Regions from separate parts of the Pseudoalteromonas sp. 1181_04 genome, predicted to be linked through region 1. Evidence: predicted binding sites of a transcription regulator. Region 1 holds the regulator's gene; each other region holds the start of a gene.
What was found. Region 1 encodes sigma-54, which starts transcription at its own class of promoters, with help from an activator protein. Its sites were predicted from a motif close to GTTGGCACGNNNNTNGNNT; they were not measured.

Region 1 (10,264 bases):
CAATAGTGACTGCGAGCCGACCATATATAATTGTCGTATTAAAAGCGGCGTGCCTTTTCTAAAATTAGGCAAACTCCATAACGCACCTATCAACATCTGAGTGGAGCGACCAAGTGCAGCAAATCGTCCTAACGTTTTATGACCTAGCATTTGCAAAAAATCAAACATCAGCGGCGCCCTCCCAGTAATTCTTGTTGATAAGGTTGAGCAGGAAAATGAAACGGCACTGGGCCATCAGATAATCCTTTTAAGAACTGCTGAACTAGGGCCGATTCATGATTACGCATTTCATCCGGTGTACCGCTACCAATAACGCCTTGATCGGCAATAATGATAACGTGATCGGCAATGCTCATCACTTCTGTTACATCGTGAGTTACGATTAATGATGATAATCCAAGCACTTGATTAAGCGATTTAATCAACTTAACTAACACCCCCATGGAGATTGGGTCTTGGCCTGCAAATGGCTCATCATACATAATTAATTCAGGATCAAGTGCGATTGAGCGCGCTAATGCAGCACGACGTGCCATACCACCTGACAGCTCAGAAGGCATTAAATCTTGTGCGCCACGCAAGCCAACAGCTTGTAATTTCATTAGCACCACAAGGCGAATTAAATCTTCACTTAGACGAGTGTGTTCACGCAGCGGAAAAGCGATATTGTCAAATACAGACATATCGGTAAATAATGCGCCGCTTTGGAACAACATACTCATTTTGGTTCGCGCCGCATAAAGCTCTTTGCGCGACATGGCAGGAATGTTATTACCTTCGAATAAAATAGTGCCGCTATCTGGTTTTAATTGACCACCAATTAAACGCAACATGGTGGTTTTACCAATTCCGCTTGGTCCCATTATTGCCGTAATTTTTCCTTTCGGGACACTAAAGCTCATATTTTTATATATGCAGCGATTGCCCCTAGAAAAGCTTACATCCTTGATTTCTACTATTGGTTGCGACAAGTCGCTCTCCATTACTATTTTCACTAGTTCACCTATTTTAAGCGTTTTTACAGCAAGATGGAAAAAACAAATCGTAAAATTTTGTAATATTCTATGTAATAGCGCTGCAAACCTTACAGCAGTAGGCTTAACCGTCGCTTAAATAATTATTCTCAGTCCAAATCAGGCCATAATCTAACAAGCTTCGCAGATTCTTTTATTTATACTTTCAGGTTGGCTTTTGTTACTATTTGCAGTCATCTCATTTTGAATAATTGGCGTAACGTAATGGTGACTTCTTTTGTCATTTTAATTCTCGGATTTGCAGCTCTAGTTTGGAGTGCGGATCGCTTTGTTTATGGTGCTGCGGCACTGGCAAAAAATTTCGGTGTTCCTACTCTTATTGTTGGCTTAACCGTTGTTGCGATGGGCTCGTCAGCCCCTGAAATGATGGTCTCAGCATCAGCTGCGCTTGCCGGTAAAACTGACACTGCCGTGGGTAACGCCGTTGGCTCAAATATCACTAATATTTTACTTGTTTTAGGTATTACTGCGCTATTGCGCCCACTCTCAGTATCATCAATGACATTAAAACGCGAAATGCCGCTTGTACTACTAGTGTCAATCGCTGCCTGGTATGTATTTTCTGATAACTACTTTTCATTTGCTGAGGGCGTTGCATTAATCATTGGCTTTGTGGCCTTTATTGCGGGCTTAGTTATTATTTCTATTCGCGCTAAAAACCAAGCTGATGACCCATTTGTAAGTGAAGCCTGTGAAGACGTACCAGATAACGTGCCCACCAAATCGGCTTTATTTTGGTTAATTATTGGTATGATATTACTGCCTGTCAGCTCACATTTTTTAGTTGGCTCAGCAGTTGATATAGCCAAATACTTTGGCCTAAGTGATTTAGTAATAGGGTTAACCATTATTGCTATTGGCACCAGTTTGCCTGAGCTGGCAGCCTGTATTGCTGGGGTATTAAAAAACGAAGATGATTTAGCACTGGGTAATATTGTTGGCTCAAATATATTTAACATTTTAGCTGTGTTGCCACTGGCTGGGATTATCAACCCTTCAATTATTGATCCTTCAGCTGCAAACCGTGATGCCTTAATAATGATTGGTGCCACCATAGCCCTTATTGCTATGTCCTTGAGTTTTAGGGGCACAAGACGCATTAATAGAGTTGAAGGTGGCCTGTTATTGGTCGCGTTTTTAATCTATCAAGGTTATATTTTCAGCCAAGTTGCTTAATGCTAGCCACAAAATGGATAACACAATGACGCAGTTAAATTTTATTGAACAAGGTAAGCGGGTGCTAGAAATAGAGCGCCAAGCACTGCTTGATATAACCCAATATCTAGACGAAAACTTTAATCAAGCTTGCCAATTGATGTATCAATGTCACGGTAGGATCATAGTAGTCGGTATGGGGAAATCTGGGCATATTGGTAATAAAATTGCTGCAACACTGGCAAGCACTGGCACGCCTGCGTTTTTTGTCCACCCGGGTGAAGCCAGTCATGGTGATTTAGGGATGATCACTCGTGATGACGTGGTTATGCTTATTTCTAACTCAGGCGAAACCAGCGAAGTACTGAATATTATTCCGGTTATTAAACGTATTGGCGCAAAAATGATCGCCATGACAGGTAACCCTGAATCATCAATGGCAAATTGGGCTGATGCACATGTATGCATCAAAGTAAGTCAAGAGGCCTGCCCATTAGGACTCGCTCCGACTGCAAGCACGACTGCAACACTTGCGATGGGTGATGCAATAGCCGTTGCTCTGCTAGAAACCCGTGGCTTTACCGCCGATGACTTTGCGCTATCGCATCCTGGTGGTAGCTTAGGCAAACGTTTACTATTGTGTTTAAAAGATATTATGCACAGTGGCCCAGCAACGCCTATGATCAATGATAAGCAATGTATCAAAGATGCATTAATCGAAATGTCGGCAAAAGGCTTAGGTATGACAGCTATTGTTGATGACACAGGGCAACTTGCGGGGCTTTTTACTGATGGTGATTTACGCCGAATTTTAGAGCAACGAATAGATATTCACAGTACTTTGATAAGCACTGTCATGACCCGCTCTTGCACTACTGCAACCGCTGATATGCTTGCCGCCGAGGCACTCAATATCATGGAGAATAAGCGTATCAATGGCTTAATTGTAGTTGATGATAAACACCACCCTATTGGTGCTCTTAATATGCAAGATTTGCTCAAAGCAGGAGTTTTATAATGCAGTTTGCTGACTTATATCAGCCTCTTTCAGATGATGCTCGCGAGCGAGCACAAAAAATCAAACTCCTGATCTGTGATATCGATGGGGTGTTTTCAGATGGTCGTATTTATCTTGGTAACCAAGGTGAAGAACTCAAAGCGTTTAATACTAAAGATGGCTTTGGTATCAAAGCACTGATCAATAGCGGTTTTGAAGTTGCCGTGATCACCGGCCGTCATTCACAGATAGTTCAGCAACGGATGACTAGCCTGACAGTACCGCATATTTACCAAGGCCAAGAAAACAAGTTGCAAGCTTATCAACAGCTCAAGGATAAATTGCAGTTAAGCGATGAACAAATCGCTTACATAGGCGATGACGGACCTGACTTGCCGGTAATGGAATTGGTTGGTTTTGCGGTGGCAGTAAATGATGCGCATCCACTAATCAAACGCATTTCACATTATACAACCATGCTACCTGGTGGCTTTGGGGCGGTGCGTGAACTCACTGATTTATTAATGCTCGAAAATGGTAAATCATTAACCAGCGAAGGCACGAGCTCATGAATAGTGCGCGTTTAATATTATGCGTATTATTTGTCGGCTGCATGGTATGGCTGTGGTATCCGTATTTTTATCAAAGTACCGCCATAAAACAACACCAAGAAGATATAATAGCAAAACCTGATTATACTGCGGTGGCATTAAAACAAACCGCATTTGATGAACAAGGTAAAATTAGCCACAAAGTAACAGCTGCAAAAATGGAACTCTACCAACAGTTAGGGTTCACTTACTTTGAACAACCTATTTTTACGCTCTATAATCAACAGCAAACGTGGCAAATTAATGCCGATGAAGCCACCTTATATGAAAATCATCAATTAATTTTAGAAGGTAATGTGGTTGCTAAAAACCTGACCAATAATGCCATGATTGAACATATAAACGCAGATAATATTCAGGTTGATATTGAACTACAAACCATGAGTTCAGAACAACCAGTTGAATTAATCGGACCAAATTTAAAAATCACTGGGCGCGGTCTCCATGCCGACTTAAAAGCCGAAGTGGTAGAACTAATTAACCATACGCGAACCATATATTATGACCAATAAATTTGCTCACTTGCTTGTTATACCAAGCTTATTCATTGCTTTTGCAAGCTTTGCTGAAAATACGACACCACCTGCAGATCAAGTCTCTATCAGTGCTGACACGCAGCTTGCCCAACTGAAAGACAATATCGGTATTTTTGAAAAAAATGTTGAAATCATTCATGGTAACCGCCGTATCAAAGCGGATCGACTTGAAGTCCATAAGCGCGAAGATTTAGGCGATAACAAACAACTACTTGTCGCAACTGGCAGTCCGGCTTACTTTGAAGAAAAACAAACTGATGGCACAGTAATGAGTGCCAGTGCTGATGAAGTCCGTTACGATGTCGCTAAGCGCTATTTAACCTTGGTTGGCAATGCACAAGTCACTCAGGCAGGTCAAAAAATCAATGCCAAAAGCATTACCTATGATATGGACCAGCAACTGATCAGTGCTGAAAAAGGCGCAAGCTCAAGCGATCGTGTGCACACCATTTTGGTACCAGTAGACAGTAAAAAAGACAAATCTAAAGGGCAGCCATGAGTACATTAAAAGCTGAATTTCTAGCAAAAAGCTATAAAGGTCGCCAAGTTGTAAAAAGCGTGGGTTTAGAAGTTAGCGCAGGCAGCATTGTTGGCTTATTGGGTCCTAATGGCGCTGGTAAAACCACCACCTTTTATATGATTGTGGGTTTAGTTCCAAGCGACAAAGGTAAAATCAGTATTGATGATAATGACATCACCTTACTGCCAATGCACAGTCGCGCACGGTTAGGGATTGGCTACCTGCCACAAGAATCATCCATCTTCCGTAAATTAACTGTTTATCAAAACCTGATGGCTATTTTAGAAACTCGTAAAGAGCTGAATAAACAAGCCAGAGAAGAAGCGCTCGACAGCTTACTTGATGAGTTTAGCATTCAACATATCCGCGACAGCCAAGGTATGGCATTATCTGGCGGTGAACGTCGTCGAGTTGAAATTGCACGCGCTTTAGCCGCAAACCCAAAATTTATCTTACTTGATGAGCCTTTTGCTGGCGTTGATCCTATTTCAGTGTTAGATATAAAGAAGATTATTGAACACCTTAAAAACCGTGGTATTGGCGTGCTTATTACCGACCACAATGTACGAGAAACCCTTGATGTTTGTGAAAAAGCCTACATAGTTTCTCATGGGGAGTTAATTGCATCAGGTACCCCTGAGCATGTACTCGCCGACCAAACAGTCCGCGATGTTTACCTGGGCGAGCAATTTAGGCTATAAAGCCACGCTCGGCTAAGTATCTGCTAGACTTAACGATGATAACAATAAAAGGATTGTTAGAGATACATGAGGCAATCACTCCAGCTGCGCATGGGCCAGCAACTTACAATGACACCACAGCTGCAACAAGCAATTCGCTTATTGCAACTCAGTACATTGGATCTCCAGCAAGAAATTCAAGAAGCGCTCGACAGCAATCCATTGTTAGAGCTAGAAGAACATGAATACTCAGACGACACGGCTGGTAAAAACGAACAAAAACAAGATAACGATGACTTAACCGTTAGCGCATCAGCGGACGACAAGCCCAGCGAATATGAACAAGAAAGTAGCGAAGCATTAAGTAAAGAGACCTTAAGTGACGAAATGGCTATGGACGTCACCTGGGACGAATACATGAGTGCTGCGCCAAATACGTCATCTGGGCCAATGCCTGAAGATGAGTCAATTTATCAAGGTGCCTCAACTGAAACCCTGCACGAATATCTGATGTGGCAATTACAGCTCACACCTTTTAGTCCAACCGATGAAGCTATTGCCATTGCGATTGTTGAAGCTGTTGACGATTCAGGTATTTTAACCTTGAGCTGCGAAGACATCGCAGAGAGCTTAAATCAAGGTAATAACGAAGAAGAAATCGAACTAGACGAAGTGCAAGCAGTGTTAAAACGCATTCAGTTATTTGACCCTGTTGGTATTGCTGCGCGCAGCCTACAAGAATGTTTATGTATTCAATTAAATCAATTTGATCCTGCAACTCCTTGGATTAGCGAGACTAAAATGATTTTAACTGATCATATCGATTTATTAGCTAGTCGTGACTATCGCACTTTGATGAAAAAGACTAAGCTTAAAGAAGATGAGCTGAAAGAAGTAATGACATTGATCCACAGCCTTAACCCAAAGCCTGCGGATACCATAGTACGCGAAGAATCAGAGTATGTTATTCCTGATGTTTCGGTGAAAAAAATTAAAGGTCGCTGGGTGGTTGAACTTAATCCAGACAGCATGCCAAAAATTAGAGTGAACAGCCAATATGCGGCAATGTCACGCTCAGTAAAATCAAGCACTGACAGCCAATTTATACGTTCGCATTTGCAAGAAGCTAAATGGTTTATTAAAAGCCTAGAAAGTCGTAACGAGACGTTACTCAAAGTAACCAACTGCATTGTTAAACAGCAGCAAGGATTCTTTGAGCATGGCCCTGAGGCCATGCGCCCTATGGTACTAAACGACGTTGCCGAAATGGTTGAGATGCACGAATCAACAATTTCTCGTGTAACCACCCAAAAATACATGCATACCCCTCGTGGTATATTTGAGTTAAAATATTTTTTCTCGAGCCATGTAAGTACTGAGAACGGCGGCGAATGCTCATCGACAGCCATTCGAGCATTGATCAGAAAATTGATCAGTGCAGAAAACTCAGCGAAACCATTGAGTGATAGTAAGATTGCAGATATATTGGCAGAGCAAGGTATCAAAGTAGCTAGACGGACTATTGCAAAATACCGCGAGTCGCTGGCTATTCCACCGTCAAATCAACGTAAAAGTTTGATTTAAGGCGTAAAATCACAAGAGGAAAATGCTTATGCAACTAAATTTAACTGGTCGTCATGTAGAAATTACTGATTCATTAAGAGACTATGTAAACAATAAGTTTGCCAAGCTTGAAAGGCATTTTGATCATATCAATAATGTCCATGTCATTCTTGATGTAGAAAAGCTAAGCCAAAAAGCAGAAGCCACATTACATGTCAGTGGCGCTGAATTATTTGCCTCAACTGAGCACCAAGACATGTATGCAGCCATTGACGGACTAATCGACAAACTTGACCGTCAGGTAATTAAACACAAAGAGAAGCACGCTCGACACTAACACTATGAAATTAAGCTCACTTATTTGCCAGGACTGCAGTAAAGCTGCGGTCCTTTTTAATAGCAAAAAACGGATCATTGAATTTATCAGCCAATTGGCTCATGAACAACTTCCTCAGCTATCACAACAAGAAATCCTCAACGCACTACTGTCGAGAGAAAAACTAGGTAGTACGGGTATTGGTCGTGGTATTGCTATTCCTCATGGCCGTATGAGTGGTGTTGAAAACCCGCTAGCAATAATTATAGTGAGTGAATCACCGATTGATTTTGATGCGATAGATAATCGCCCAGTTGATATATTTGTAGCTCTCATCGTGCCAGATGGTGATAGCCAACTTCATTTGAAGACGTTAGCCACAATTGCTGATAAACTCAACGACAAAGATTTTTGTAAACAACTACGTAGCGCAAAAACAGACCAAGATTTGTATCACGTAATTGCTGCGCAATCGTAGCCAAATGAAGGAGAATTTACATGGAGTTAATCATCATCAGTGGGCGTTCTGGCTCAGGTAAATCTGTTGCTCTGCGTGTAGTAGAAGATCTTGGCTATTATTGTGTAGATAATATTCCGGTAAACTTATTACCTTCATTAGTGCGCAGTGTCTCTGATAATTATGACAAAATTGCCGTCAGTATTGATGTCCGTAATTTACCGAAAGAGCAGGAAGAATTTAACGATATTCTTGAATACTTGCCTGGTTTTGCAAATCCGACGCTATTTTATTTAGACAGTGATGATCAAACCCTGATCAAACGTTTTTCTGAAACTCGCCGCTTACACCCATTATCTTTGGACTCTTTGCCACTGGATTTAGCTATCAAGCAAGAAAAAGTATTACTTGATGTATTAACTACTCGCGCTGACTTTATACTTGATACCACTGATCTGAGTGTCCACCAGCTTGCAGAGTCAATCCGTGAAAAGATTTTAGGGAAAAAAGATAAAAAACTAATCATTACCTTTGAATCATTTGGTTTTAAATATGGTATCCCAAAAGAAGCTGATTATGTTTTTGATGCACGCTTTTTACCAAACCCACATTGGGAGCCTGAGCTTAAGCCACTTACAGGCCTTGATCAGCCAGTAAAAGATTATTTAGCCAGCCATAGTATCGTACAAAAATTCACTTGGCAGATCCAAACCTTTGTACAAACTTGGTTACCGCATTTGGAGCGTAATAACCGCAGTTACTTAACAATTGCTATTGGTTGCACCGGTGGTCAACATCGCTCAGTTTATCTAGCGCAAACTATAGGTGAAAGCTTCTCGATGAGCCACAGCAATGTGAAAATTCGCCATCGTGAACAAGAATAACAACTCACGTTTACAGTAAGGAATGTTGATGCGTTTAGAAGATACATTTTTAATAAAAAACAAACTCGGTTTACATGCTCGCGCAGCCAGCGTATTAGCGCAATTAGCTGTGCAGTTTGATGCCAGCATCACACTTCATCAAGATGACAAACAAGCCGCAGGCGATAGCGTACTCGGCTTAATGCTATTAGAAAGTAGCCAAGGCAAAGAAGTTAAAGTTGTATGTGAAGGCCCGGACGCTGAACCTGCTCTTGCAGCAATTGGCGAGTTGATTGCACAACGCTTTAACGAACAAGAATAGCTCGTAGTCAGTACCACTAAATTGCGTTAAACTAAATAAAGTCGTTAATTAAACAGACCAAGCGCGTTAATTACCGACAACTGTTACCCTACCTATCAAGCGTATTAATTTTTAAGGACGCCAATGCCAGAAGCTTTTGAACAAGATTACCCACTACAACAACTAAAACAAGTGACCAAGTCACTTAACAGTGGTCAATTTGTTCAAGTAAGGCGTATGTTGGCAAAAACAGCTCCGTGTGACACCGCATTATTACTCGAGTCATCCCCACATAAAATTCGTACCTTGCTATGGCAACTGGTTGATCCAGATGTACAAGGTGACGTACTCGAAGAACTCTCAGAAGATGTTCGTTTAGGGATCATTGCCCAAATGGAGCCGAAGCACATCGCTGCGGCAACTGAGGACATGAGCCACGATGATCTAGGGGAAGTACTACGTAGCCTACCTGATACCGTCTACAAAGACGTTGTTAGTGCCATGGACAGCCAAGATCGAGAACGTGCAACTCAAGCACTCTCTTATCAAGAGCGCTCTGCTGGCGCGCTGATGAACACCGATACAGTCACCATCCGTCCAGATGTCACTATCGACGTAGTACTGCGCTACTTACGTTTACGTGGTGAGCTACCAGAAGGTACCGATGATCTTTATGTTGTTGATAAACATAACTGCTTTATTGGTGCCATGTCGTTAACGACCTTGTTGACTAACTCGCCAGATAAAATTATTCGTGACTTAATGGATGAAGATTGTGAATCTATCCTCATTTCGATGGATGAAACCGATGTAGCACAACTGTTTGAACGTCATAACTGGATATCAGCACCAGTGGTTGATGATAATGACCATCTACTTGGCCGTATCACCATCGATGATATCGTTGACGTTATCCGTGAAGACGCCGAACATAGCTTATTAAGCCTAGCTGGTCTTGATGATGAAGAAGATACCTTTGCCCCAGTGTTAAAAAGTTCGAAAAAGCGCTCAATTTGGCTTGGCGTTAACTTATTAACCGCGCTACTTGCTGCGATTGTGGCAAGCTTCTTTGAAAACACTTTAGCAATTTTACCTATTCTAGCGGTACTCAACGGTATAGTGCCATCCATGGGTGGTGTTGCGGGCAGCCAAACATTAACCCTCGTAATACGTGGTATTGCAGTGGGTCATATCAACCAAACTAACCAACGCTTTTTACTGATCAAAGAGC
Region 2 (10,264 bases), on a different contig from region 1:
ATTCAACGTCATTACCTGCAAATAAGGCTTTGAGTTCTTTATCTAACGTTTGAATTTGACTTAAAAAGGTAAGTTTTTGTTTCGCGATATCTTTAAGGCCCTCGCCACGACGGGAGGCTATAGCGGTTAATTCATCTTCTAAGATATCAGCAAGGGATGTTAAGCAATTTAGCTGCATAACAAGTTTAGAACTGATCAAACTGGTGTGATCAGCCATACACATCAAACTCAAATGCAGCGATATTTTTAGCTAGCTTTTCAGCATCGATTTGATATTTACCTTCAGTAATTGCTTTTTTTAGCTCAGCCACTTTGTTGCTATCAAAACCAGAAGATTGCTGTGCTTTATCTTGCAAAGATTTTAATTGTTGCGCTTGTGGCGTTAAGCTTACTGAGTCAGCTGTCGCTTTTGGCGTAGTTGCTTGCGCAGTATTAGCATTATTATTTTGTAAATCAATTTTTTGCTGTTTAGCATTGGTCAACACATTAGCCTGTTGCTGACCTTTATTTACTTGGCTTACCATGATTTTAACCTATACATTATCCAACACATGCCTTGTTATCGGCAACCATGTTAGAAACTTTAGCACAAATACGAAAATTTAAATAATTACCTGCACAGACTCAACACCATCAACGCGGGCATTTAAAACTTTCCCTGACTTTGCATTTTTAACCTTTACCTGCTCTCCTAAAGTACCATCTTCTAGGGCTAAACCGGAAGTTTTTATTTTCAATCCTCGAATTATTGCAAAAATAGTGACATTATCGCCTTTGCAGACCATACAGATTTGATTTAATGCAACAGGGTAACCACTGCGGATATTACGTTTGCTGCGGCTACCAATCAGCAGCTCTTGATTTTGTAAATACTGCGCTCTTACGAAATGTTTTGGTTTCATAATCAAACGTAAATGATGAGCTTCAATAACCTCCCCGCGACTTAAATTTTCAGTGGCTATAATCACAGGGGTGAGTTCAATCATACGTACATGAACATATTGGCTCCAACCATTGAGGTCATCACATTTTATTTGTACGGTTATTTGGCGATTAAATGGCGGCTCAGTAGGAATATTAAATGCAAGGTCGCTGTTGCAGCCACGATCAGGTATCCGACTATCCAATGTTAGAGCATTGAGTTCCTTATCATCGGCGGTATTAGGGTCTAATTGATCATAGACATGGGATACAGCAAGTTCTTGCAATTGTTCTTTGCTATATGTTTGTGCATACAGTGGAGTAACTAGGCATAAGCTAGCAAGAAAATAAAAAACACTGTATCTTCGGCTTTTTTTTAACAAACTCATAATGTTTCGACTATGCTTATGGTTGAAAACAGGGTATAAATATTTAGCGTCAATAAACAGACGCTCCCGTGTAGTTATGTAGCTTTACAGAAAGAAAGCAATTATTGTTCCGTTCTTATTCGCTTTCTTCAGGAGATTGAAATGGCAGGCATTTTAGACTCAGTTAACCAACGTACTCAATTGGTTGGGCAAAACCGTCTTGAATTATTATTATTCAAGCTAAGAGGGCGGCAGCGCTTTGGTATTAATGTGTTTAAAGTGAGAGAAGTACTGCAATGCCCTCCTTTAACAAACATGCCGAAGTCGAATGCCTATGTAAGAGGTGTCGCACATATACGTGGGCAAACTATTTCTGTTATTGATTTATCAATGGCTGTAGGTGGCCCTGCGATCGAGAATATTAAAGATAGTTTTATTATCATTGCTGAATATAACCGCTCCGTACAAGGTTTTTTGGTTGGCGGCGTTGAGCGAATTGTAAATATGAATTGGGAAAAAATAATGCCGCCACCGTCTGGGGCTGGCAGATATTCGTATTTAACAGCAGTGACAGAAATTGAAAATGAGTTAGTCGAAATTCTTGATGTAGAAAAAATATTAAATGAAATTTGCCCGGTAAATACTGAAGTCAGTGCAGCAATAGCTAATGATGGTGAAATTCAAAAAGACTTAGGTGAGCGCATCGTATTTATTGCCGATGACTCTGCCGTTGCTCGTAATCAAGTCAAACGTGCTCTAGAGCCGTTAGGCGTGCAGACTGAGCTTGCTAAAAACGGGAAAGAAGCATTAATTCGCCTCCGGGAAATTGCTGCACTTGACTGTAAGCATGATATTACCGAGCGAGTTGGTTTATTGATCTCTGATGTTGAAATGCCAGAAATGGACGGTTATACCCTCACGGCTGAAATAAAAGCAGATCCAAAGTTAGCCCCATTACATGTTATTCTGCATACATCACTCAGTGGTGTGTTCAATCAAGCGATGATTGAAAAAGTGGGGGCTGATGACTTTATTGCTAAGTTCAATCCGGATGAGTTAGCTACAGCAGTGAAAAAATGGGTTCATTGTGACTAATTTGAAAAGGCGGTGTTACTTTGGAAAATAAGCATTTACAACAAAGTGAGTACGATCAGTTTCGTTCTTTTTTAGAGCAACAATGTGGCATTGTTTTGGGTGATAATAAGCTTTATTTAGTCAAAAGCAGGCTTGCTCCGCTAATGGTTCGTTTCAATGTTGAGTCATTGTCACAATTGGTCAGTAAAACACTGAGTCCGCATGAGCGGCAGTTACGTGCCGCAGTTGTTGATGCTATGACGACCAATGAAACTTTATGGTTTCGGGATCAATACCCGTTTGAACTATTACAAAGTAAGTTATTCCCAGAGCATAAAGAGTTGCGTCGACCGTTGAAAATTTGGTCAGCGGCAAGTTCCTCAGGACAAGAGCCATATTCTATTGCCATGTCGGTCGCTGAGTTTCAAGCTAAGCAGCCGGGTGTATTAAAAATGGGCGCGCAGATCATCGGCACCGATATTTCTAATACTATGTTAGATATGTGTAAACATGCAGAATATGACTCTCTTGCTTTAGCTAGAGGGCTGTCGGTAGAGCGCAGGAAGAAGTTCTTCAAAGATAGCGGCAATGGGATGGCGCAAGTTAACGACTCAATAAAAAAATTAGTGAGTTTTCGACACCTTAATTTATTAGATTCATACGCACTAATGGGCAAATTTGATATTATTTTTTGCCGTAATGTGCTGATTTATTTTGCACCTGAGGTGAAAGCCAAAATTATTGCTCAGTTTGCTCAAGCACTTAACCCTAAGGGGTATTTATTTTTAGGTGCTTCAGAGTCTATGTCAGGGTTAAGTAACGAGTTTGATATGGTACGCTGTAATCCTGGTATTATTTATCAAAAGAAATAACTTACCAGCGTAAATAACGCGCTAAAACGCAAGTAACTCAAGTCTCATCGGTAGTAAAGCCGAATCTAGAATACGATAAAACGATGTGCCTCCACATCGTTTTTCTTTTTAAATCAAAAATTAAACACATCATAAAACACTAACCTAGTTGGCTCACCTTTTGCATTAATCATCTTAAGTCAATTTTTTGGAGATGGTTATGGCTATCAGTTTTGATAAAGCATTTGGGGTTCATCCTCATGCAATGTTGATCCGTTCGCAACGTGCTGAGTTATTAGCAACCAATATCGCTAATGCTGATACGCCGGGCTATAAAGCGAAGGATATCGACTTTGCCTCAGCATTGAAAGCGGCAAAAAGCCACCAGCAAGGCGGCAATAACATGGTAACAACTAACCCGAATCACATTGCAGGTGGTAGTCGTTATATCGGTAATAGTGAAATGTTTCGTTCGCCAAATCAAGCAGATACAGGTGATGGTAACTCGGTTGATATACAAGTGGAACGAAACTTGTATACAAAGAACTCATTAGAGTATCAGGCAAGCCTGCAATTTATGAGTAGTAAAATTAAAGGCCTTAAAAAAGCCCTCGGTAGTCAAGGAGCCTAAGCATGAGTTTATATAACGTTTTTGATATTTCAGGTAGTGGTATGAGTGCGCAAAATGTGCGTTTGAACACCACCGCAAGTAATATTTCCAATGCCAATAGCATTAGCTCAAGCCAAGACAAAACTTACCGGGCGCGTCACCCTGTTTTTGCAGCTGAACTGATGAAAGCATCAGAATCAACTGGTAATACGCAGGGATCGTCTGTTGGCGTTAAAGTACTAGGCATTGTAGAGAGTAATAAACCACTGCAAATTGAATATAACCCAAATCACCCCAGTGCGGATGAAAATGGTTATATCTACAAACCTAACGTTAATGTCGTTGAAGAAATGGCTAATATGATTTCCGCCTCACGCTCTTATCAAACCAATGTGCAAGTTGCTGATGCAGCGAAGCAAATGTTAAGTAAAACACTGTTGCTTGGGCAGCGGTAATTGAGGGTTAGATTATGAGTAACGACATAAATACTGCATCATCAAGCTATATAGATTCGCTTCGTTGGCCGAGTAAACAAGAGGCTGACGAAAAGACTGGTGAAAAGAAAAGTGATGCATTAACGCAAGAGGATTTCTTTTCATTATTAACGCAGCAACTGTCGTTTCAAGATCCCAGTAAACCTGCGGACAACGACCAAATGATTGCACAAATGACGAACTTTACCATGGCAGAAGGTATCTCAAATTTAAATTCAAAGTTTGAGTCTTTGGCTGCTTCAATGACCTCTAATTCAGCGTTGCAAGCATCAACTCTGGTAGGCAAAAAAGCTTTAGTTGAATCAGATACATTAGATCTTAACAGCAGTGGTGATGTCTCGGGCATGATTGCTGTTGAAAGTCCCGTTAAAGATTTAAGGCTCAGTATTACAGATGCTTCCGGACAACTAGTGAGAGTAATTGAGTTAGGTGATAAACCTGCTGGTGGCTTACGTTTTAACTGGGATGGAAAAAATGAAGCCGGTGAGAGCCTTCCGCCAGGAGAATACAATATCAAAGCAGAGGGCAGCATGGGCGAAGAATTTACTAGTTTACCCATGGCCTCTTATAAAAATATTGATAGCGTCAATATTAATGGCGCTAACGGTATTATTATTAACACTAAAGAAGGGGCAGTTAAGCTGTCTGATGTCGCAGAAATTGCGTGATAAATTTTATTTATTTTTTAGCCTATTGGCTAAATTTTATAGGTTAGAGGTGAATTATGAGTTTTAATATTGCATTAACTGGCATTGCTGCCGCACAAAAAGATTTGGATGTTACTGCTAATAACATCGCTAATGTAAATACCTACGGTTTTAAAGAATCGAGAGCTGAGTTTGCCGATGTTTATTCATCATCAGTTTTTTCTTCGGGTAAAACTAAAAATGGTGATGGTGTACAAACAGCATCTGTAGCACAGCAGTTTCATCAAGGTTCAACATTAGGCACTAAAAATTCACTCGATCTTGCTATAGGAGGTGAAGGATACTTTGCTCTTAGCAATGAGTTAGGCTCACAAGATAAAACATTCACTCGTGCAGGGGCGTTTAAATTAGATAAAGATAACTTTATCGTTGACGCACAAGGTAATTACTTACAAGGCTTTCCTGTTGATGAAATTAGTGGAGATGCAACATCAGTAAGTTTAACCTCCTCTGGGGCGATTCAAATTCCTGATTCATCAGGTTCCCCGCGGGCTACCTCAAGTGTATATTCGTCATTTCGATTGGATTCGACCAAAGATACACCGACTATTACACCATTTGATCCAACTCAATCAGGGTCATATACTCACTCTACCTCAACCAATGTTTATGATTCGCTAGGTGAGCCGCATACTATGCAATTGTTTTTTGTGAAAACGGATGCAGCTGTTACAGGTAATGCTAATGAGTGGCAAACCTATGCCACGTTAGACGGTCAAGCATTCAATCCTGATGGAAGCTCGCAAGGCGCTACTGGACCATTTAATCCAATTTCAACATTTCAGTTTGATGCGAACGGCTTACCACTTAACACCAATGGTACCGCAAATACAGGCAATACATTTAACCCTGTTGTGTTAGATAGCACTAATTTGACAGGGTTTTTAAGCAATGGTGCTAGCTTTCCTAATAATGTAACTATCAACTGGCGTGATGAAGCAGGTACCTCTGCAAAAATCCCGACCCAGCATGCAGGCAAGTTTGAAAATAAAGTATTATCTCAAGATGGTGCTGCTGTGGGACGGTTGGCAAATATAGACATTGGTGTTGATGGAAAAATTGTTGCTTCTTATAGTAATGGTGACTCTAACTACCTAGGTCAAGTTGCGTTAGTCCGTTTTCCCAATTCACAGGGGTTACAACAAGTAGGCAATACGTCATGGAAGAAAAGTTTAACTTCAGGTGACCCTGTAGCGGGTGAAGCAAATTCAGGCGCATTTGGTAAGATTAGCTCATCAGCATTAGAGCAATCAAACGTGAACTTAACCAATGAGCTTGTTGATTTGATCAGCGCACAGCGTAACTTCCAAGCTAACTCGCGTGCACTCGAAGTGAATTCAACACTACAGCAAGCTATTTTGCAGATCCGTTAATCTCGTTTTAATATTTTTTACAATCCGACACCTAGGCTGCTATTTATTAGCAGCCTTTTTTATTTGTGCTTGATTATATTTTGTAATTTATTACGTCATTTTATTGTGGCACTTATCTTGCATTTGTCATGTTATAGATTTTTAACGTGAGTCGATGTTATGGACAAGATGGTCTACATTGCAGCGTCTGGAGCTAAGCAAAGTTTGCGGGGCCTAGAGCTTAAAGCAAATAATTTAGCAAATGCCAATACCACAGGCTTTAAAGCTGACTTCGCGCAAGCGCGCTCAATGCAAGCTTTTGGTGAAGGCTTACCGACACGTGTTTTTACTATGCAGGAACGGCCAGGCTCTAATATGACTTCCGGCGGTATTGTTGAAACTGGACGTGATCTTGATATTGCTATGAGCGATAAAGGGTGGCTTACAGTGCAAGATGCTTCAGGGAATGAGGCATATACTAAAGTTGGCACGTTGAATATCACCCCTGATGGCGCTTTGATCACCAGTCACGGGCGTCAAGTTATTGGCGAAGGTGGACCGATTATTTTGCCATTGCCAGTGGAGAAAGTCGAATTTAGTGACGATGGTTCAATCCAAGTTCGCCCGCAAGGTGCGCCGGCTAACTTTTTAGAAGTTGTTGACCGTTTGAAGGTAATTAAGGCAAATAATTCTGAGCTTGAAAAAGGCAATGATGGCTTATTTCGACCAAAACCCGAATTACTGGAAAATGGTATATGTGGATTTTGTGACATCTCTAATGATGTGAAAGTAATGAGTGGCACTTTGGAAATGTCAAATGTGAATCCGGTACATGAGATGGTGGATATGATAAGCCATCAACGCCAATTTGAATTACAAGTTAAGTTAATGAAAACGGCTGAAGAAATTGACGAACGTCAAACTCAATTGCTGCGTATTGTTTAACTTTATTGAGAGGACATTAATATGAATCCTGCATTGTGGATAAGTAAAACGGGGCTTGATGCTCAACAAACCGATATTTCGGTTATCTCAAATAATTTAGCCAATGCCAGTACTGTTGGTTATAAGAAAAGTCGTGCTGTATTTGAAGATTTGCTTTATCAAAATATTAATCAGCCAGGGGGGCGTTCATCACAAGATACAGAGATGCCTTCTGGTCTGATGCTTGGTGCTGGTACCAAAGTAGTTGCTAATCAGAAGAACTTTTCTCAAGGTAACATGTTAACCACTGAAAACTCATTGGATTGGATGATATCAGGGCCAGGTTTTTTTGAAGTTTTACAGCCCGATGGCAATATCGCCTATTCTCGAAATGGTCAATTTACCACGGATGAGGATGGTCGTATTGTTACTGCTGGTGCAGGTTTTCCTGTGCAGCCAGAAATGAATGTACCTGATGATGCGAAGTCAATTACCGTATCACAAGATGGTGAGGTGTCTGTGAAAATAGAAGGACAACCTGAGAATGTGGTGATTGGTCAGTTAACGATCAGTGACTTTATCAATCCATCAGGTCTAGAGCCTGTAGGCCAAAATTTATATACCGAAACGGCCGTCAGTGGCGCACCTGTACAAGGTAACCCTGGTCTAGAAGGATTAGGCACTGTTGTCCAAGGCGCACTTGAAACCTCTAACGTAAATGTAACCGAAGAGTTAGTTAACCTAATTGAAACTCAACGTATCTATGAAATGAATTCAAAGGTGATTTCAGCGGTTGACGAAATGATGAGTTACATCAGTCAGCAACTTTAACTAATTCGGAGCAAAGTTATGCGTAATTTATCTATAGTCTTAACGGGTGCATTTATATTGAGTGGTTGTATGACGACTCAAAACCACAGCGTGGTTCAAGATGATCCATACTATGCTCCTATGTACCCAGAGCCTGCTGCAGAGCAAGTTGTGCCGACAGGCTCATTGTTTGATAGCAATTTATCAAACGATTTATATTCAGATAAAAAAGCGTTACGCACCGGAGATATTATTACAGTTAAACTGCAAGAATCGACGCAATCATCTAAAGCAGCTAAAACTGAAACGGATAAACAAAGTGATGCCAGCTTAGATCCTGTCATTGGATTAGGCGGACTACCGGTTAATATTGGTGGCGATAGTATTCAGTTTGGTGTGGGCAGCGGTGCTAAATTCAAAGGTGATACTAAGTCAAATCAATCTAATAGTTTATTTGGTGATATTTCCGTAAATGTTATGCGGGTATTACCTAATGGTAATTTAGTGATCCGTGGTGAAAAATGGCTGACTTTAAACTCCGGCGAAGAATTTATTCGTTTGGAAGGTCTTGTTCGCCCGCAAGATGTTACTGCAGATAATACTGTGACCTCTAACAGAATCGCAAATGCGCGTATTCAGTATTCTGGTAAAGGGCAAATGCAAGAGACTCAAACGGCAGGATGGTTAACTCGATTCTTCACTAGCTCTCTGTTCCCTTTTTAAAGGATGTTGATATGAATAGCTTGAAAGCGTTGCTGTGTATATGTTTATTAGCTTGGCATTCTATTGCTAGCGCTGAACGTATCAAGGATGTCTCAATGGTTGAAGGTGTTCGCTCAAACCAGTTAGTTGGTTATGGTCTGGTAGTAGGTTTACCTGGCACCGGTGAGCAAAGTCGTTTTACTGAACAAAGTTTTAAAGCCATGCTAAATAGTTTTGGTATTACCATGGCATCGAATTTAAAACCCAAAATCAAAAATGTAGCAGCGGTTGCTGTGCATGCAGAATTACCTGCATTTAGAAAGCCAGGGCAGACAATCGATATTACTGTATCGTCAATTGGTAGTGCGGGTAGCTTACGTGGTGGAACATTACTACAAACCTTTTTGAAAGGGGTTGATGGAAATACTTATGCTATCGCGCAAGGTAGTCTAATTGTTGGCGGGTTAGGTGTCGAAGGAGCTGATGGTAGTAAGATCGTAATGAACACGCCCACGGTAGGACGTATTCCAAATGGCGCAACGGTTGAACGGGCAATTAAAAGTCCTTTTATGCAAGGTGATTACATAACTTTTAATTTAAATCGTCCTGATTTCACTACTGCTAAACGTTTGGAGCAAACCATTAATGAGCTTATCGGTCCAGACAGTGCACATGCCCTTGATGCCGCTTCAATTCGTGTTATTGCCCCGCGTGATGCGTCGCAGCGTGTTGCTTATTTGTCTACGCTTGAAAACTTAGAGTTTAAACCTGCCGATACTTCGGCAAAAATTATTGTAAATTCACGCACTGGCACCATAGTGATCGGCAAAAACGTGCGGTTACAAGCGGCGGCAATTACCCATGGTGGTCTTACCGTTACGATCGCAGAACAGCAAAATGTATCGCAGCCTAACGCATTAAGTGAAGGGGAAACTGCCGTTACTAATCAAAGTATTATTGATGTTAACGAAGATGATTCTCGGGCCTTTGTATTTAACCCCGGTGTTAGCCTTGACGATTTAGTGCGCGCAATTAACGAAGTTGGCGCAGCGCCTGGTGACTTAATGGCGATACTAGAAGCATTAAAAGAAGCGGGTGCCATTAGCGGTCAACTCGTGGTTATTTAAACCATATTGACCCCCTAAGTTTGCGTTAACTTGCATTTAGGGGGGCTTGACTTGCATAATTAATCAACGCTTTTATACTTTCGCAAACTCGCAAACTCGCAAACTCGCAAACTCGCAAACTCGCAAACTCGCAAACTCGCAAACTCGCATTGGCTTAATTATTGCATTATTAATACTATTATTAATAGCTGTGTCAAATTGCTGATGGATACTAATCATCTCGATAAACAAAACTTCTTTGATTTAGGCAATCTCAATACATTACGTCAAGATGCCTTAAAAAGTGGTGCCTCGCCTGAAGCATCAAAAGAAGCGCTAAAAAAA
Region 3 (10,264 bases), on a different contig from region 1:
AAGTTTTCAGGTAGTTTGACTGCCTCACCTGCTTGAGTTTGCTGCTCAGGTTTCGCAGCTACTGCATCAAATAACTGCCAGTTAGCTTTACCATTTTTATCTGTTTCAAGCAGAATATTGGGTTCATTGATCACAAACTTTTCTAGTTTAAGTTCACCACCAAATAGCGAAAACCAAGGAATATGAACTGCAAGTTGCTGCATGCTTGCCATATCTGCACGTGAGCCAGTTTTCATATTGGCAAAATGCACATCTTCAAGTTCAAGCTTCAAAGAAGGAAAAACGGATAATGTTTTATCGCCTTTAATAGTTAAAGTACGCCCAGTGGTTTGCTCAACCTGCTCAGAGACTTTATTAAAAATGGCATCGGTTGGAATTAAAAACGGTGCAGCAATAATTAAAGCAACAAGCAATAATAATATGACACCAATAACTTTAAATAAGGTCTTCATGATGGTCCTTTCAAATGTGCAAATAATGTTCTTATCATAGCGGGAGTTAGCATTAAAATCATTGTGCAACGAAGAAAAATGCAATTTCCTGCATTCTACAGTGAATATATGAATTGTTACTGAAACATTTTGATACCTTTAGCTGCAAAACCATATAGCTGAATTTCGCAAAGCCGCGGGGCTTTCACAGCAAGAGCTAGCCGATGCTAGCGCCGTTTCACGCAAAACAATCAGCACGGTCGAAACATCACGCTTTACACCTTCAGTGATCATTGCATTGAAGATAGCTCGGCAGTTTGAAACTACTGTAGAGCAGTTATTTTCACTTGAATAAGCAGATTAAACCCTTTAAATGCAATCTTGTGCAGATTTAACTTATCAAGATTGCATCCCCTGTATTCTTCGGTATGATGCACAGCCCTGTTGTTTTAAGACGTTTTGCGCTAAAATTAAACAACTGAAAAATGTATTTAACCGGAGTACCATCAGGCATGAAAAAATTGCTCATTTCACCTTCACAAATGGCATTAGGCGAACAAGAAGGCCATATTTATCAAAATATTCTAAAGCAGGCTTCTGAAATCAGCTTAAACCTGATGGCGGTGAAAATAGAAAATCATCCTGAAGACTTCTTAGGTTGGTGCTATGAACTACTTAATGCTAGCCGTGACCGTATTAATCATGATTTACTCGAAACCAATCAATTACCAATTTTAAAAAAGCTTAATGACTTATTAGTTTCAGCAATTAGCTTCTTACAATTGAAAACATTACGCGTAGCGCCTTGGCCTGTAGTTAGTGTATTTATAGAGCAGCATAAAGATGTGTTAGCCCTTGATGAACAGTTACGCCTTGCCAACTATATAGCTGGTATTCGCGAGCAATCACTGAAAGAGATGATCCCTGAAGATTTATTAGCATTTAGTGGTAAACATACTTCTGCACTGGATCCAAGTAGTTATAATTTTGATGTCGAATGGTTTAGCTCTACTAAAAGCGCCAAAGCTTTTCATCAAATGCTTGCCGACCTGCCGGCATTATTTGATGAAGCATTAGCACATATACCTTTAGAAGGTGAAGTAACTGAAGCTGATTACCAAGAATTTGTGGTCAAATATTTAAAAGCCTTTACTGATAGCAATGAAAAGCCAACGCTTGCACCGGCAACTCGTCTATTAGCAATGCGCCGCCCAGATGTTTTTACACCAATTAATAACACCCGTTTAGATGCACTTTGTTCAGCATTGGCTATTACTAAATTAAATAATCGTGACTTTGCGCGTTATTGGCAGGATATTGTCCAAGCAGTTCATGGTATGTCTTGGTTTAAAATGGCAAGTGGTGACAGCGAGCTGGATCAACAACTTGTTGCAATCAAAGCATTAATTCCGTGCTTTTTCTATCATGCAGACAAAAACACGCCTGAAAACTCTAACTACATCAAGTTATTGAGCAAGCCAAAGCGTACAACTACCACTGGCACTAGAAAAGTGCGTCGTGGTAAAGAGTCTGCTGAAATACTTGTTGATCGCGCACTTGCTGCTGACGATATGCCTGAGCATATTCGCGCAAAGCGTGATTCAATTATCAGCGAAGTACAAAAAGGCCGTGGCGTGAACGAAACAATCAGCCTAATGCGTACTATTTTTGGTTAAACCACAGTAAAAAATACAAAAACCCGCTGCAACTGAGTTGTGCATGCGGGTTTTTTTACGCACCAATAAAGTGCGCAAGCTTCGTAAAAAACAATCTCCTCCTTTCACTATAAATATTTATACCTTTGTTTATAAAGTAATTTAAATATAAATTATTGCTTTTCATTTAACTTGGCACAAGCAGTGCTATTACCCTAGTAGACAACTAAAAATAGGATCCGCAATTATAGACTGCAATCTAATTAATAATTGCGAGCCAAAAAATCAGCATAACAACAGGATACCAAACATGTTAAAACTAAAATCAGCAATTGCGATCAGCACACTTGTACTCATGGGTGCAACATCTACAGCAGCATATGCAGAAGTAACAGCCAATGCCGCAGCAACTTCAAACTACTTATGGCGTGGTCAAGAACAAACCGGTGGTGATGCTGCAATTTCAGGTGGTATTGATTATGCCAACGAATCAGGTTTTTATGCTGGTACTTGGGCTTCAAATGCAAGCTGGGCCGATGAAATGACCTACGAGCTTGATCTCTATGCTGGTTTTGGTGGCGATATTAATGAAAATATGAGCTATGACGTTGGCTACATCTATTACGCTTACCCTGATGCAGCTTCTGGCGCAGACGCTGATTTTTCTGAAATTTACGGTAGCATCAGTATGGGTGGCTTTAGCTTTGGCGCATCAGTTCTTGCAACTTCAGCCGCAAGCGGTGATGGCACAGACTTTGGTGATTCGTTATACCTGACTGCAGATTACGGTTTCGCAGTTGGTACTAATGGCACTGAAATGGCCTTACACTTAGGCCACTACTCTGGTGATTTTATTGGTGATGACGATATCATCGATTACGGTGTATCTATCTCTAAAGATGGCTTCACTTTTGGTCTATCTGATACCGATATGGATGACAGTGATATTAAGGCTTACGTTGCTTTTTCAATGGACTTTAGCCTATAAAAAGAATGTGTTACTTGCTGCAACACTAAGGGCCGTAAGGCCCTTTCTCGATCTTGGTAAGCGGTAAGCGGCTAAGTTCATATTTTATATCAAGACTTACCCTCAACTCAGACTGCTTATAGCTTAAAACTTACAACTCCTATGGCACACTGTGCCCTGTTGAACCTTGCCAAATACGATACCATTGTTCACGACTGAGTTTTAACTGCTTAGCGGCAACAGCCGATTTAACACGCTCAATGTTGCCAGTACCCAGTACCACTGATGGGGAACTTGGGTGCATTAATAACCACGCGTAAACCACTTGATCAATAGAACTTGCACCAATTTCGCTGCCGACTTGCTCAAGTACTTGACGCAGGCGAATCGCTTTTTCATCATTTTCTGCAAAAATGCGACCGCCAGCCAAAGGTGACCAACACATAGGTTTAATATCAAGTAACTGACATTGGTCTAAACTACCATCATCAAGTGCTTGCATTTCATACGGTGAAAATTCAATTTGATTGGTCACCAATTCAAAATCAAGACGCGACTGCAATAAACTTAGTTGTGATGGCGTAAAGTTTGATACACCAAAATCGAGTACATCACCATTTTGCTTAAGAGTAGTGAATGCCTCAGCTACTTCGTCTGCATTCATCAAATAATCAGGGCGATGAATAAGTAATGCATCTAATCTATCGGTATTAAAATGCTTTAACGATTGCTGTGCTGAGCTAATAATATGTGCGGCACTCGAATCGTAATGATTAGCTTGGCCTGCTAACCCTAAGCTTGCAAAAGCAGGTTTGATACCACACTTAGTAATAATTTTGATCTCATCACGAATACTTGGCTTTAAAGCTAAAGCTTTACCAAACTCTGCCTCACAACCATATCCACCGTAAATGTCAGCGTGATCGGTGTGCCTTACACCGGCTTCAATTGCTTGCTCAAGAAAAGTTAAACACTGTTGTGGAGTAATTTGCCAATCTAATAATCGCCAAAACCCAAGTACTAGTTCGTCAATAGCGCGATCTGAGCTGTTCATAATTCCACCTTTATTTTTGTAAAAAATATTGTCCCGGCAAGTTCAATGCAAGTACCAAAACAGTATCCCTATCAGATAATTAATAAGCCATGATAATTTAATTGACCTTATTGATGTATTATTCTACATAATAAATAAGGTATTAATAGCTGAAAGTTATACCAGCACATGCATTAGCACATCAGTTTTATTCAGAGCTTTACCTTTTTTTGATGGCACAGGTAACGTAATAAACTTTTTGGATTAAATGAGGCTACAGATGAAAGACTTAACCCACACTATATACAGGCTGATGGCTTGCCTTTTACTCACGGTTAGTCAGTTGAGCTTTGCGGCAACCGCTGAACAAGAAGTCACTCATTTGCTCAGCTTTATCGCGCAAAGCAACGCGACTTTCATTCGTAACGGTGATCAACACACCAGCACCGAAGCCGCTGATCATCTTGCTATGAAATACCGCAAAGGCAAACGCTACGCTAAAACCGCTGATGAGTTTATTGAGAATCTTGCCAGTAAAAGCTCATGGAGTGGCAAACCTTATGCTGTTATTCTTGAAGATGATACACAAATCACCAGTAAGAAATGGCTTACAAACGAGTTAACTCATTTTAGAGCCACAGAAAAGCCGCAATAAGTGCGGCTTGGTTTCACTCTTAGGAGAGGTGAACTTAAATTCTGAAGTAACACTAACTCAAAGCTGTATTTAATACTGCGGTAGTTATTTTCATCATCAGCTTGCACTAGCGATAACTTTATATAACTAAGTTATCGACAAAATCTGCCTGCACTAATGATTTTTGAATGTCTAAATAATGACTGCCGGTATGCTCGGCTGAGTATTCAAAGCATGTGCTTGTAATAATGTTGCTTTGTTTTTAGCTACCCATGCATTCTTAATTTCGAACTATACTGTATGCAAATATAGCTGAACAATCTGTGAATACAACGTGCAATTAATAATCATTATTTTAGGAAATAACATGACTGTAAAGTAGATATTACTTGCACCCAATCTCGCTACTGGGTATAAAAATAGTTATCAACATTTAATAAGAAGCGAAAAGCCATGCAGCAACATGACCACCAACCACTTACAGACTTTATTGAATATCCACATGAACAGATGCTAGAACGCGCTAATGAGTTTTTAACGACCAGCCAGCGTCGTCATACAATTCGTAGTTTTAGCGACCGCCCAGTGCCAAAAGATATTATTCAAACCTGCATTAAAGCGGCAGCTACAGCACCAAGTGGTGCAAACCACCAACCGTGGCATTTTGTAGCAATTAATAGTAGTGATGTGAAAAAGCAAATTCGTGAAGCAGCCGAGAAATTAGAACGCTCATTTTATGAAGGCCGCGCTGGTGAAGAGTGGTTAGATGCTCTAAAGCCATTAGGCACTGATGCCAGCAAACCTTATTTAGAGCATGCACCTTGGCTAATTGCCGTATTCAGCCAAAAGAAAGGCGGCTTAAATACTGATGATAAAAACACCAACTACTATGTGCATGAGTCAGTCGGTATTGCCACCGGCTTTTTAATTCAAGCATTACATCGCGCAGGGCTTGCAACACTAACTCACACACCTAAACCAATGAGCTTTTTAACCGACATTTGTGGCCGCGACAAAGACAACGAACGCCCCTATATGCTGCTCATTGTCGGTTACCCAAGTGATGATGCTACTGTGCCTAATCATGCCTTGGTGAAAAAATCACTCGATGAAGTTGCGACCTTCATTTAGGTTTAAAATCCACCGCTAATGTGTCGCCGGCGTTAAGCCCGGCGATAATATGCTGTTTAGCATTAATCACCTCCCCTAAACGAACAAAGCGGCGCTCAATCTTTTGCTCGTTAATAACATATACCATGGCTAATTGACCGTACTCATGCACCCAACTTGGCTCAATTAAAATTCCTTGCTCGGTATCCAGTGGCAAGTGAAGCTGTGCATATAAACCAGGCATCAAGTTTGATTGTGTTGGCAACTCTAAACGAATTAACATACTACGTGCAGCACTATCGGCAATCGGAACAATTTCACTCACCACCGCAACAGCGGTTATATTAAGTGAAGGCAAACTGACCGTTAAGCTTTGACCCAGTGTGAGGCTAATTGCCTGACGTTCTCGTACATTAAATTCAAGCTGTAATTGTTGTGGATTATAAAGTGCCAATAAAGGTGAACCAGGCACTGCGGTATCACCTGGTTCAACTAACCGCTCTACAACAACTCCAGAAATGGGCGCTTTTATACGGGTAAATTCAAGTGCGACTTGTGCTTGGGTTTGCTGTTGCTTGGCAACAGCTAAGCTTGCGGTTAAGTTATCAAATTTCGCTTTTGCCTCATCATTATCACTAACCGATACCAACCCTTGTGAATATAAGTCAGTTACGCGCTTAAGCTGTTTATCAGCTTGTGTAAGTGACGCTTGAATGGCTTTTATTTGCGCATCACTTTGTGCCAATTGCGCTTTAAAATCGTCTTGCTGCAAAGTAATGAGAACATCGCCTTGCACAACACTATCACCAGCACGTACATTTAAACGTTCCACTTGTGCCATCACTCGTGACGAAATTTGCGTGTTTTGTTTTGCAATCACAGTACCGGGAACATCTTCACTGCGCTTGATCGCCGTCCGCTCAACGGTAGCGACTTTTCCCTCATATGTCGTTGCTAATACGGGTTTATTTCCTGCGGCTTGTTTATTTGAAAAGCTGCCTGCCATATAAAGCACAGCAACAATAATCACTAGCAACGCAATGATTGAGCCGAACAGTTTTGATTTACCTTGCATGAGCTTCATCCTCGGTTGTTTGTGTGTTCGCAAACACTAAATAATAAACTAGCGGCACCACAAACAACGAAAACAATGTTGATGCCACAATGCCAAAAATAATAGCGATAGCAAGACCACTAAATACGGGGTCTAACGTAATCACTAAGTTGCCTAATAAAGTTGTGCCAGCAGTCAGTAATACTGGCCGCATCCGCGTTGTGCCTGCGGCAATCAATGCCGCTTTTATTGCCATCCCTTGCCCGCGAGCTTGATTAATAAACTCAACTAAAATAAGCGAGTTACGCACCACAATACCAGCAAGTGCTATCATGCCGATCATCGCTGTTGCGGTGAATAGCACAGGCTCTGGAGCACCGGCTATGGAGCGCTCACCAAACTGATTTAATAACCAAAAACCCGGCATAATACCAATCACAGTAAGTGGAATAGCCGACATAATAATCAGCGATAAACTGGCAGATTGCGTTTGTATTCGTAAAATAATAAAAATGGCGGTTAACGCAAAAGCAAACGCAATTCCCATATCTCTAAACACATCAATTGTGATCCGCCATTCACCTTCACCACTAAACGTTACATGCGTGCCTTGTGGTAATTGCCAAGCCTGAGTTCCACCGTTATTAAAAAAGCTGCGGGCTAACCAATTTGTTTGCTCAAAATCATCGCTACTTACATTTAAATCAGCATTTACGTCCGCAATAATTTCTGCAGGAGTACGGCCATTAAGCTCTGCCATCACGTATACAACCTCGCGTTGGTCTTTACGCATAATCGGTTTTGCGACATTTAGGTTATGAAATTCACCCAGCTCAGATAAAGCCACCAACGGTCGTGGCGCACTAGTTAAACCAAACTCATTAGTTGATTTTGCCAGCTCTCTATCACCTCTGATTTGTATAGCAAGCAGTTGCGCTAATTGGTTTCGCTGCTGATATGGTAATTGCATTTTGATCTCAACGGGCTGCGTTTCACCACTGACATACATTACGCCCACATTTTTACCCGCAGATGCAATCGTTAATGTATTGGCAATATCTTGTGTTGATACCGCCGACAAAGCCGCCTTGGCTTTATCGGTAATAAAGCGCTGCATCGGTGCCGTGGCTGCAATACTTGTATCAACTTCAACCACATGGGGCTCTTGCTTCAGTCGTTGTGCAACTTGTTGAGCCGCTTGATGGTGGGTTTGCGTATCAACAAACGGATCACGATACACTTCAGCCACTAAGGTGCTAAATACTGGCGGCCCGGGTGGAACTTCAACCACTTTTATCACAATGCCATTAACGGCCAATGGCTCAAGCTGTTTACGTAAACGCATCACGACACCATGAGACTGTTGCTCGCGCTGCGCTTTGTCTAATAGTAATACTCTAAGCTCAGCTAAATTAGCGGCCTCACGGCGATAATAACCGCGCACCATACCATTAAAATCCATGCTTGATGGTTGCCCTACATACGCAGCTATTTCACTTACTTCACTAAGCTGCCATGTTATTGCTTGTACTTTACGAGCGGTCAGTGTTGTTTGCTCCAGATTCGTCCCCTCGGGCATATCTATCAGTACTTGTAGTTCATTTTTATTATCAAACGGCAATAACTTCAGCGGCACAATTCGCATCACGGGCAGCAATGCACTGATAATAAATAATCCTAAGGTTGCCCATAAAATCAGTTTTGCGCGCCCTTTACTGGCCAGTAAAGGCGTTAATAAGCGTTCATAAATAGCTACTTTAGGGGAAGTTAAATCATTGTGCTCAACAACCGGTTGTTTTAATAACTTCATGGCAAGCCAAGGAGTTACAAAGAATGCCACAATGGTTGAGACCATCACGCTTACAGGCACATTAAATGCCATTGGTGCCATATATGGGCCCATCATGCCAGTGATATAAGCCAAAGGAATAAAAGCCACCATGATGGTCAGTGTCGACATTAATAATGCCCCACGTATTTCGCTCATTGCAGCGACAATCTGTTGTTTTTTATTGCCTTTGTTTTGTAAAAAACGGCTAATATTATCAATGCCCGTTATCGGATCATCCACCAGCAAGCCCAGTGATAATATCAATGCAAATAACGTTACTCGGTTAATGGTGTAACCAAACGCAAAATCGAGGCTTAAGGTTATGCCATAACAAATTGGCACAGCTAAACCAACAACGATAGCGGCTCGCCAGCCTAAAAATACACCAACAAAAATCACTACGGTAAATACCGCAAACACTAAGCTTGAGGTTAAATTATTCACTTTTTCGTTAGCGGTTTGCCCGTAATCTCTAAGTATTGTGTAATTTATTTGCGAAGGTAAAAAATTAGTTTTTAAATCAGCCATCATTGCGTGTACATCATTTGCGACCGCGACTGCATTTGTGCCCGCTTTTTTAGCAACACTTAAGGTGACTAAAGGATGCTCTTGTGTGGTATCAGATTGCGCTAGCCACTGATAATTTTCAGGCTCACTTGGTCCATCGAGTACTTTTGCAATATCTTTTAAATAAACACTTTTGCCGTTAATAACATTTACAACAAGCTGCTCAATCGCGGCTTTTGTTCGTAACACATCACCAGCTTGTAGCATGATTTGTTGCTCTGCATTAACAACACTGCCAACCTGAGATAATTGATTAGATACACTCAGTGCATAATAAACATCGCTGAGCGTAGTTTGATGAGCTGCTAGGGCCGTCGCATCTAAATTGACCGTTAAAGTGCGTTTGCGCCCAGCAATCACTTTAACTTCACTGGTGTTTTCTATGCGCTGTAAACTATTCGCAATTTCGTTAGCAAAACGGGTTAACTCATAGTCGTTATATAATTTAGGATCTTTACTAAATAAGCCTAGCATCACAATCGGCACGTCATTTACTTCGACCGGGCGCACCTGCCATGAGCTAATAACTGACGCCATGGTATGTTGATAACTATATAGTTTGGCGTAAGTATCGAGGATTGCTTGTTCACGATCATGACCCACAGTAAAGCGCAATGTCACCACTGTGCCATTACTTTGTGTGGTTGAATAAATATGCTCAACACCGCGTAATTGCGCCAATAACTTCTCGAGTGGTTGCGTGACCAGCCTTGCCACTTCGGGAGCTTCAATGTTAGGAGCTGAGACATAAATATCCAGCATCGGCACCACTATTTGCGGTTCTTCTTCACGGGGAGTTTGCTGCAGCGCCATAATGCCAAGCAACACAGCCATTACAAAAATAATGATAGGAATACGCCCGTTAAGACTATTTTTTACTGCACTGTCGAGCTTATCCATTTGGTTATTCCTTACAAAATAAACCATAGAGCGTGGCTAACATAGCCTGTGCGTTGTCGTTAATCACCCGATAATAGATGGT

Region 2: a site for sigma-54 is predicted at 3,383-3,401, ahead of flgB (flagellar basal body rod protein FlgB). Genes of this name have one in related genera too.
Region 3: a site for sigma-54 is predicted at 2,278-2,296, ahead of FW757_RS18045 (TorF family putative porin). Genes of this name have one in related genera too.

Annotation. Positions count from the first base shown of each region.
Region 1 is NZ_VXCS01000035.1:19,640-29,903, reverse strand. Features, by position in the region: gene mlaE (lipid asymmetry maintenance ABC transporter permease subunit MlaE) at 1-168, opposite strand, end outside; gene mlaF (phospholipid ABC transporter ATP-binding protein MlaF) at 168-983, opposite strand; gene FW757_RS21115 (calcium/sodium antiporter) at 1,239-2,210, shown strand; gene FW757_RS21110 (KpsF/GutQ family sugar-phosphate isomerase) at 2,236-3,207, shown strand; gene kdsC (3-deoxy-manno-octulosonate-8-phosphatase KdsC) at 3,207-3,758, shown strand; gene lptC (LPS export ABC transporter periplasmic protein LptC) at 3,755-4,309, shown strand; gene lptA (lipopolysaccharide transport periplasmic protein LptA) at 4,299-4,832, shown strand; gene lptB (LPS export ABC transporter ATP-binding protein) at 4,829-5,554, shown strand; gene FW757_RS21085 (RNA polymerase factor sigma-54) at 5,621-7,117, shown strand; gene hpf (ribosome hibernation promoting factor) at 7,146-7,433, shown strand; gene ptsN (PTS IIA-like nitrogen regulatory protein PtsN) at 7,438-7,890, shown strand; gene rapZ (RNase adapter RapZ) at 7,911-8,753, shown strand; gene FW757_RS21065 (HPr family phosphocarrier protein) at 8,782-9,054, shown strand; gene mgtE (magnesium transporter) at 9,178-10,264, shown strand, end outside.
Region 2 is NZ_VXCS01000027.1:45,330-55,593, reverse strand. Features, by position in the region: gene flgN (flagellar protein FlgN) at 1-217, opposite strand, end outside; gene flgM (flagellar biosynthesis anti-sigma factor FlgM) at 210-524, opposite strand; gene flgA (flagellar basal body P-ring formation chaperone FlgA) at 603-1,310, opposite strand; gene FW757_RS19440 (chemotaxis protein) at 1,452-2,384, shown strand; gene FW757_RS19435 (CheR family methyltransferase) at 2,405-3,235, shown strand; gene flgB (flagellar basal body rod protein FlgB) at 3,435-3,845, shown strand; gene flgC (flagellar basal body rod protein FlgC) at 3,848-4,279, shown strand; gene FW757_RS19420 (flagellar hook assembly protein FlgD) at 4,294-4,986, shown strand; gene flgE (flagellar hook protein FlgE) at 5,043-6,398, shown strand; gene FW757_RS19410 (flagellar basal body rod protein FlgF) at 6,558-7,322, shown strand; gene flgG (flagellar basal-body rod protein FlgG) at 7,344-8,132, shown strand; gene flgH (flagellar basal body L-ring protein FlgH) at 8,151-8,834, shown strand; gene FW757_RS19395 (flagellar basal body P-ring protein FlgI) at 8,846-9,940, shown strand; gene flgJ (flagellar assembly peptidoglycan hydrolase FlgJ) at 10,145-10,264, shown strand, end outside.
Region 3 is NZ_VXCS01000023.1:62,373-72,636, reverse strand. Features, by position in the region: gene FW757_RS18060 (AsmA family protein) at 1-452, opposite strand, end outside; gene FW757_RS18055 (helix-turn-helix transcriptional regulator) at 595-786, shown strand; gene FW757_RS18050 (hypothetical protein) at 944-2,107, shown strand; gene FW757_RS18045 (TorF family putative porin) at 2,397-3,074, shown strand; gene FW757_RS18040 (aldo/keto reductase) at 3,214-4,107, opposite strand; gene FW757_RS18035 (DUF5329 family protein) at 4,367-4,741, shown strand; gene FW757_RS18030 (nitroreductase family protein) at 5,174-5,851, shown strand; gene FW757_RS18025 (efflux RND transporter periplasmic adaptor subunit) at 5,844-6,905, opposite strand; gene FW757_RS18020 (efflux RND transporter permease subunit) at 6,895-10,182, opposite strand; gene FW757_RS18015 (ArsR/SmtB family transcription factor) at 10,187-10,264, opposite strand, start outside.